2 regions of the Pseudonocardia sp. Cha107L01 genome follow, and region 2 is predicted to be linked to the other one. Evidence: predicted binding sites of a transcription regulator. Region 2 holds the regulator's gene; the other holds the start of a gene.
The links. Region 2 encodes HspR, which represses chaperone genes until heat shock. Its sites were predicted from a motif close to ANNTTGAGTNNNNNNNACTCAANNT; they were not measured.

Region 1 (4,414 bases), 550 kb from region 2:
CCGTGAAGGTGCCCCACGGGAAGCCGCTGTCGTGGCGGGACTGCACCACCCGGTCGGCCAGGTAGCGCAGCGGCGCCCCGATCGCGCCGCCGAGCAGCACCAGGAGCACGGTCATCGGTCCGCCCCCGAGAACAGCCCGCCGGCCGCGCGGGTCGCCAGGATGCCGACCCAGGTGGCGGCCAGCGCGGCGACCAGGGTGCCCAACAGGTAGCCGAGGGCGACGCCGACGGCGTGCGCCGCGAGCAGGTGCTCGACGTCCACCGCGTAGGTGGAGAATGTGGTGAACCCGCCGAGGATGCCGGTGACCAGGAACGGCCGGGCGAGCGGGTGCGGTGTTGTCAGCTCGGTGAGCACCACGATCAGCACGCCGATCAGCAGCCCGCCGACCACGTTGGTCAGGAACGTGGCCAGCGGGAAGTGACCGGGTACCGGGGGGATGGCGAGCGCCAGGCCGTACCGGGCCAGTGCGCCCAGCGCGCCGCCGGCGGCCACCGCGCCGAACGCCGGACCCTGCCCGGCGAGTGGTCGTGCCGGCACTGTCACCGCGTACCTCCCTGCCCTCGGCGACAGATCATCCCCCGGCCGCCTCGACGGTCCACTTTCGAGGTGGCGCAGACGTGGTGCAGGCCACGTCACCTGCGCAAGCATGGCGCTTGCTCTAGCTAGCACAGTGGCGTACTGTCGGTATTCGTAAGGACAGAAACCAGGGAGGTGGTCGAGATGAGCAAGGCCGAGCAGAACCCGGTCGAGCAGGTCGGCCACGCCGTGGGGCAGGCCGTCGAGGACATCGGCGCCTACATCAGGCAGCAGCGGGAGGGCGCGCACGTTTCACTGCGCCAGCTCGCCAGGGTGGCGGGGGTCAGCAACCCGTACCTCAGCCAGGTGGAGCGGGGCCTGCGCAAGCCGTCGGCGGAGATTCTGCAGCAGATCGCCAAGGGGCTGCGGATCTCGGCGGAGGCCCTCTACGTCCGCGCCGGGATTCTCGAGCAGCGGCCGGCCAGTGCGGTCACCGATGCGGTATTCGCCGACGACGAGCTGACCGAGCGGCAGAAGCAGGTGCTGCTCGACATCTACCAGTCGTTCCGGCGCGAGAACGATGCGGCGAAGCCGGCCGACTGGGCGCAGGCCGTTCAAGTCGACAGTGCTGTTGACCCGGTAGTCGACCCCACCGCGGTCGACCAGCACAAGAGCTAGCCCGTCCGTCCGGAAACACACTTGAGCGCGACACCCACCGGGCCAGTCGCGGAATCCATGCAACAGGAAAGGTGACCATCATGGCTGTTTCGCTGCCGACCTCGGCCGACGTCCGCAAGGTTCGTACCCGGGCCAACAAGGTCGTGACCACCCAGCTCGACTACGTCCGTACCCCGTTCCTCGCCTGGGTCGGTGCCGGTGACCTGGCCGTCAACAAGGTCAACGACGCCGTCGCCAAGGCCCGCACCCAGGCCGCCGAGCGCCGCGAGCAGGCCCAGGCCCGCGCGGAGAAGCTGCAGAAGCAGGCTCAGGCCCGCGCGGAGAAGCTGCAGAAGCAGGCCGGCGATCTGCCCGCCGAGCTGCGCGAGAAGCTGACCGCCGAGGAGCTGCGCAAGCGCTACGAGGAGGTCAGCGAGCAGGCCCGCAAGGCCTACACCGAGCTGGCCGACCGCGGCGAGGTCACCATCGAGCGGATCCGCAAGCAGCCCCGCGTCGCCAAGGTGATCACCGCCGTCGAGGACGCCACCGAGCGTTTCGACAAGAACGTCGAGAAGGTTGTCGACGACGTGCACGACGCCGGCGAAGAGGTCCTCGGCCGGGTCAGCACCGAGACCCGTTCGGTGGGTGAGCGGGCCGCCCGCGCCACCAAGCGCTTCTCCAGTGAGGCCGCCGAGACGGTGACCAAGGCCGGCGCCGAGCTGGCCGAGGAGCTCACCGAGGCCGGTGACGAGGCCGCGCACACCACCCGCAGCGTCACCCGCAAGGCCGCCAACCGGACCGCGCCGCGCAAGCCCGCCGCGACCACCACCCGGCGCGCGAACGGTTCCCGCACCACCAAGTGACCCAGTGCACGACCAGTGAGACCAGTCGAACCCCGGAGCCTCCCGCCCCGGGGTTCGACCGCGTCCGGGGTCGGCGCCGGTCGGTTTACCGGACGGGAGTGCGCCACAGTGTGCGGCGCACGTAGTCTGGCCTGGTGCAGCTGCTCTACTCCCTGGACGTCTACATCATGCTGGCGTGCTGGATCGCCGGCATTCCGGTCGGCGCGTACGCGTTCATCCACGCTGTCCGGTCCCGTCCGGATGCCTTCACGGCGGCGGACAAGCTGACCAAGCCGGCCTGGCTCGGTATCACCGGCGGCGGGCTGGCTCTGCTGCTGATCTGCCGGGACGGGCCGATCACGCTGTTCTGGCTGGTCGGGCTGATCGCCGTGCTGGTTTATCTGGTCGACGTGCGACCCAGTTTGATCGAGGTGCAGGGCGGCCGGCGCTGAGCGCCGGCGCTGAGCACCGGCCCTGAGCACCGGCGCTGAGCCGGTGCCCCGCTTCTCCGAGCCCGATCCTGGTCGCGACCGGCGACCGATTCGCGAATTTCGCCCTGAGCGTAGTGCGCTCAACTTCTCTGCGCGGCCCGGAATGTAGGCAACGGTGTAAGCGTTGCAACGGGCATGACAGACACGCTGAAGCTCCCGGTCCTGCCACTGACCGATTCGGTCGTGCTGCCCGGCATGGTTGTCCCCATCCGCCTCGACCAGCCCGAGCCACGGGCCGCGGTGGACGCCGCGCAGAACGGTTCCGAAGGTGAGCGCCGGATCCTCCTGGTTCCCCGCCCAGATGGCCACTACGCATCCGTCGGCACGATCGCGGTGCTCGAGCAGGTCGGCCGGATGCCGACCGGCGAGCCCGCCGCTGTGGTCCGCGGTGAGCAGCGCGCCCGCATCGGCTCCGGAGTGACCGGGCCGGGTGCCGCGCTGTGGGTCGAGGCCACCCCCATCCCCGACAACACGGTGAACGGCCGCACCGAAGAACTGGCCAAGGAGTACAAGGCGCTCGTGGTGTCGCTGCTGCAGCGGCGCAACGCCTGGCAGGTCATCGACTCGGTGCAGCAGATCACCGACCCCGGTCAGCTCGCCGACACCGCCGGCTGGTCCAGCTGGCTGGACACCGAGCGCAAGTTGGCGCTGCTCAACGAGATCGATGTGACCATGCGGCTCGAGCTGCTGATCGGCTGGACGCGCGAGCACCTCGCCGAGCAGGAGGTCACCGAGAAGATCGCGGACGACGTCCGCGAGGGCATGGAGAAGACCCAGCGCGAGTTCCTGCTGCGCCAGCAGCTGGCCGCCATCCGCAAGGAGCTGGGCGAGGACGAGCCCGAAGGTGCCGACGACTACCGCACCCGGGTCGAGTCCGCCGACCTGCCGGACCACGTCCGCAAGGCCGCGCTCACCGAGGTGGGCAAGCTGGAGCGGGCGTCGGACCAGAGCCCCGAGTCGGGCTGGATCCGGACCTGGTTGGACACCGTGCTGGACATCCCGTGGAGCGAGAGCACCACGGACAACGACGACCTGGCCGCCGCTCGGGCGATCCTGGACGCCGACCACGCCGGGCTGGACGACGTCAAGGAGCGGCTGATCGAGTTCCTGGCCGTCCGGGCGCGGCGCAACCGTCGTGGACTGGGCACCGTCGGGGGCCGTGGTTCGGGCGCGGTGTTGTCCCTGGTCGGGCCTCCCGGTGTGGGCAAGACGTCACTGGGTGAGTCGGTCGCGCGGGCGATGGGCCGCAAGTTCGTCCGGGTCGCCCTCGGTGGTGTCCGGGACGAGGCCGAGATCAGGGGCCACCGGCGCACCTATGTCGGCGCCCTGCCCGGCCGGATCGTCCGGGCCATCCGGGAGGCCGGTTCGATGAACCCGGTCGTGCTGTTGGACGAGATCGACAAGGTCGGCAGCGACTACCGGGGAGACCCGACCGCCGCCCTGCTCGAGGTGCTCGACCCGGCGCAGAACCACACGTTCCGCGACCACTACCTCGAGGTGGACCTGGACCTGTCCAACGTCCTGTTCCTCGCCACCGCCAACGTCTACGACACCATCCCCGGCCCGCTGCTGGACCGGATGGAGATCGTGACGCTGGACGGCTACACCGAGGCGGAGAAGGTCGCCATCGCGCGCGACCACCTGCTGCCCCGGCAGATCGAGAAGGCCGGGCTGGAGCCGTCCGACGTCGAGTTCAGTGAGGTGGCCCTCGGCATGATCGCCGCCGAGTACACCCGCGAGGCCGGTGTGCGGCAGCTGGAGCGGGGCCTGGCCAAGACCCTGCGCAAGGTGGCCGTGACGCTCGACGCTGCCGATGCTCGTACCGCTGGCTCTTCGGGAGAGGCGATCGAGCGGCCGGTGCACATCGACGCCGACGCCCTGGTCAAGTACCTGGGCCGGCCGCGGTTC
Region 2 (4,414 bases):
CCAACCGCCCGAAAGAGTGAAGGGCACTGTGATCGTTTAGTGAGACGTTCTTGCGTCGCGGTGCCGGACGGTCAACCCCGATAGACCGGCGCGACCCCGAACCGTTGCCGCTTCCCGAGGAGAGAGCCAGCCGCCTGCGATGACCGCCCAACCTCTGCTGACAGATCTCCCCCAGGTCCAGCCGACCCAGGAACGCGCCTCCGAGATGGTCACGATCATCCGGAACAGCTGGACCGAGGTCGAGGCGCAGGCCGATGACCTGGCCAAGCATTTCTACGCGGTGCTGTTCCAACACGCGCCGACTACCCGGGAGCTGTTCCCGGCCAACATGCAGATCCAGCGCAGCCGACTGCTGCGGGCCCTGGTGCACGTGGTGCAGATGGTCGACCGCCCCAACGACCTGATCCCGTTCCTCGGCCAGCTCGGCCGCGACCACCGCAAGTTCGGCGTCATCGCCCAGCACTACGACGCGGTGGGCTACGCGCTGCTCAGTGCCCTCGAGCACTACCTGGGCAACGCCTGGATCCCGCCGGTGGCCAAGGCCTGGACCGACGCCTACGGACTGATCGCGGAAGCCATGCGCACCTCCGCCGAAGCCGAGCGCGGACCGGCCTCCTGGCTCGGCCGGGTGGTCGGGCACCGCCGCCTGAGCTGGGACGTCGCCATGGTCCAGATCCAGACCGGGCAACCCATCCCGTACCAGGCCGGCCAGTACCTGAGCGTGGAAACGCCCCGGCGACCCCGGCTGTGGCGCTACCTCTCACCGGCCAACGCGCCCCGGCAGGACGGCGTGATCGAGTTTCACGTGCGCGCGGTCGAGGGCGGTTGGGTCAGTCGGGCGATCGTGGCGCACACCCAGCGCGGCGACACCTGGCGGATCGGTCCCCCGATGGGCCGGATGGCGGCGAACCGGCAGTCCGGCCGCAGCCAGCTGATGGTCGCCGGCGGTACCGGGATGGCACCGATCAAGGCGATCCTGGACGAGATGTCGCAACACCCAGACAACCCGCGCACCGAGGTGTTCGTGGGCGGCAAGAACTGGGACGAGCTGTACGACTTCGGCAGCCTGCGCCAGCTGTCCTACACCAACCCGTGGCTGAGTGTGGTCCCCGTGGTGGAGCAGGACGACGACGGAGCGGGCGCCGAGTCCGGCACGCTGGCCGACGTGGTCACCCGCTACGGCGCCTGGAAGGACCACGACGTGCTGGTCTGTGGCTCACCGGCGATGGTGCGGGCCACTGTGTCCCGGATGCTCGTCGCCGGCACCCCCCTCGACCAGATCCGCTACGACCCCTTCACGATGGACTGACGGCGCGCACAAGCCCAGTACGGGCCGCACAGAGGTTGCAGGGTCTGTGCGGCCGGTACTGGGTCTGTGCCGGCCACCTTGGTGCTCTGGCGTCAGCGTTGCGGGGGTTGCTTGGGGGTAGGGCGCCAGACCGCGATCGTGGTGTGTTGTTTCACCGGGACCAGGTCACGGCGGTAGGAGGCGTGCACGCTCGCGGCGGCCTGCTCGGCGGCGACCCGCGCGGCGGCCAACTCGTCCAGTAGCGCACCGATCTGGGTGCGCAGCTCGTCGACGGTGCGCTCCAGCTCGATGATCCGCTTCACGCCGGCGAGGTTGACCCCCTCGTCCTGCGACAGCCGCTGCACCTCACGCAGCAGGGCGATGTCCCTGGCGGAGTAACGGCGGCCACCGCCGGCCGACCGGCCAGGGCTGACCAGCCCCAACCGGTCGTAGCCGCGCAGCGTCTGGGCGTGCAGCCCGGCGAGCTCGGCGGCCACCGAGATGACGAAGATGGGTGAGTCAAGGTCGGTGCCCGGTGGCAGCCCCGACGCCTGGCCGGGGCGGTCCTGCGTGGTCATCTCATCACCTCGTTCCCTCCTAGGAGCGCCCTGAACAACGCATGCTCTGCTGCGCGGCGCCCAGTCGGCGCCTCGCGGCGTTGTCGTCGCGGCCGATACAACAACGGTATCGGCCACTCCTCCGCCTTGCGACGCATCCGACTGGATCACCGCTCGCGACGAGCGGCATCATTCAGGACCCTCCTAGCGCGTGCGGCTAACCGAGCAGGCCAGCTCTCGGATCGAACGACTTGGTGGACTCAGCGTAGGTCCGCAGCGCGGCCGTCGCCTCCTCGTCCAGCTGCCTCGGCACCGCGACCTCGACCGTGACCAGCAGGTCACCGCTGGTGCCGTTGGCCCGCCGGACCCCCCGGTCGCGCACCCGGAAGGTTCGCCCGCTCGCCGTGCCGGGTGGCACCTTGAGCGAGACCTTGCCGTCCAGGGTGGGCACCGTCAGGGTGGTACCGAGCGCGAGCTCCGGGTACGTGACCGGCACCCGCAGGGTGAGGTCGTCCGGGTTGCGCTCGGAGCGGCCGAACAGCTGGTCCGGGTTCACGTGCACCAGGACGAACAGGTCGCCGGCGGGTGCACCGCCGCGACCGGGCTCACCCTGGCCCTTGATCCGGATCCGCTTGCCGTCGGTCACCCCGGCGGGGATCCGCACGTTCAGCGTGCGGGTGCGCGGGGTGACCCCTTCGCCGCCGCACTCCGGGCACGGTTCGTCGATGATCCGACCGGTTCCCCGGCAGTCCCGGCACGGCTCGGAGAACGCAAACGCACCCTGGTTGCGGGTGACCAGGCCGACGCCGTCGCAGGTCGGGCACGCTCGCGGCGTGCTGCCGACCCGGGCGCCGGTGCCGCCGCAGGTATTGCAGCGGCCCTGCGTGGTCAGCCGCAGCGCCACCGTGGCCCCGCGCACCGCGTCGGCGAAGTCCAGCTGGATCTCGCTCTCCACGTCGGAGCCCCGCCGGGCCGTGCCGGACGGTCGGGTGCCGCCCCGCCCGGTACCACCGAACAGGCCACCGAACAGGTCACCGAGGCCGCCGGCACCGCCGCCGGCCCTGGCACCCCCGGTCCGGTTGAGAATGTCGTCCAGGTTGAAGTCGGCTCCCGCGCCGGTGCCGAAGCCCCCGGTGCCGGCGCCGTAGCCGCCGAAGCCGCCACCCGCGCCGCCACCGGAGCGGAACAGTCGCCTGGTCTCGTCGTACTGCTTGCGCTTCTCGGTGTCGGAGAGCACCGAGTAGGCCTCACCGACCGTCTTGAACCTGGCCTCCGCCTTGGCGTCACCAGGGTTCTTGTCCGGGTGCAAGGTGCGTGCGAGCTTGCGGTACGCCTTCTTGATGTCGTCGGCGGATGCGTCGGAGGAGACGCCCAGCTCGGCGTAGAAGTCCTTCTCGATCCAGTCCCGCTCGGTCACCGGGCGCCCCCTCTCGATCTAGTTCTGGCTGTTGCCTTCGTGTTCGGCTCCGTCGTCCGTGGGCCGCTCCGGCACCGGGCCGGCATCCGGGTCGCGGTCGGTCACGGCCACCATCGCCGGGCGCAGCAGCCGCTCGCCCAGCCGGTAGCCCGGCCGCAGCACGGCAGTCACCGTCGGTCCGGTGACGTCGTGCGACATGGTGTGCTGCACCGCCTCGTGCACGGCCGGGTCGAACTCGTCGCCCTCCGTGCCGAACGGGGTCAGCCCGATCTTGTTCAGTGCGCTGACCAGCTTGTCGGCCACCGACTTGAACGCGCCGGTGAGGTCGCCGTGCGCCTCGGCGCGGACCACGTCGTCGAGCACGGTGAGCAGCTCCCCGGCCACCTGGGCCCGGGCCGCCACCGTGATCGCCTCCCGGTCCCGGTCGGTCCGGCGCCGGTAGTTCGCGTACTCGGCGCTGACCCGCTGCAGATCGGCCGTGCGCTCGTCCAGCTGGGCGGACAGTTCCGCCAGCTTCTCCTCGGCCGGGTCCGGCGCCGGGGCGACCTGGGCCGCCCCCTGCGCCGGATCGCCGGGGCCGGCGCCGGCGGGTGACTGTGCACCCTCCGGCGACCGGACCTCACCGGTCAGCGGGTCGATCCGCCGCCGGTCACGCACCACGACCCGCTCGGGCTCGGCGGGACCGCGATCGGGCCGGGTGTCCCGGCCGTACTCGGTACCACTTTGCTCGTCGCTCACTTCTTGTCGTCCTCATCCACGATCTCGGCGTCGACCACGTCATCCGAACCGGCGTCCGCGCCGGCGGCACCCGGGGCACCCGGGGCGCCTGGCCCGGCCGGCCCGCCCTCGGCGCCCTGCTGCTGGTACAGCGCGGCGCCCAGCTTCTGCGACTCGGTGGCCAGCTTCTCCATCGCCGCCTTGATGGCGTCGGTGTCGGTGCCCTTGAGCGCTTCCTGGGCCTCGCCGAGCGCGCCGTTCACGTCGTCCTTGACCTCGGCCGGGAGCTTCTCGTCGTTGTCCTTGACGAACTTCTCGGTCTGGTAGACGAGCGTCTCGGCCTGGTTGCGGACCTCGGCCTCGTCGCGGCGCTTCTTGTCCTCGTCGGCGTGCTGCTCGGCGTCACGCATCATCCGGTCGATCTCGTCCTTGCCG

Region 1: lon (endopeptidase La) is a predicted target of HspR. The motif match lies at 2,569-2,593, and genes of this name have one in related genera.

What each region holds. Positions count from the first base shown of each region.
Region 1 is NZ_CP199579.1:328,786-333,199, reverse strand. Features, by position in the region: gene crcB (fluoride efflux transporter CrcB) at 1-115, opposite strand, end outside; gene crcB (fluoride efflux transporter CrcB) at 112-543, opposite strand; gene ACTXG6_RS01610 (helix-turn-helix domain-containing protein) at 721-1,194, shown strand; gene ACTXG6_RS01605 (hypothetical protein) at 1,275-2,036, shown strand; gene ACTXG6_RS01600 (DUF2516 family protein) at 2,171-2,467, shown strand; gene lon (endopeptidase La) at 2,642-4,414, shown strand, end outside.
Region 2 is NZ_CP199579.1:881,214-885,627, forward strand. Features, by position in the region: gene ACTXG6_RS04185 (FAD-binding oxidoreductase) at 206-1,309, shown strand; gene ACTXG6_RS04190 (heat shock protein transcriptional repressor HspR) at 1,402-1,866, opposite strand; gene dnaJ (molecular chaperone DnaJ) at 2,063-3,262, opposite strand; gene grpE (nucleotide exchange factor GrpE) at 3,281-4,000, opposite strand; gene dnaK (molecular chaperone DnaK) at 3,997-4,414, opposite strand, start outside.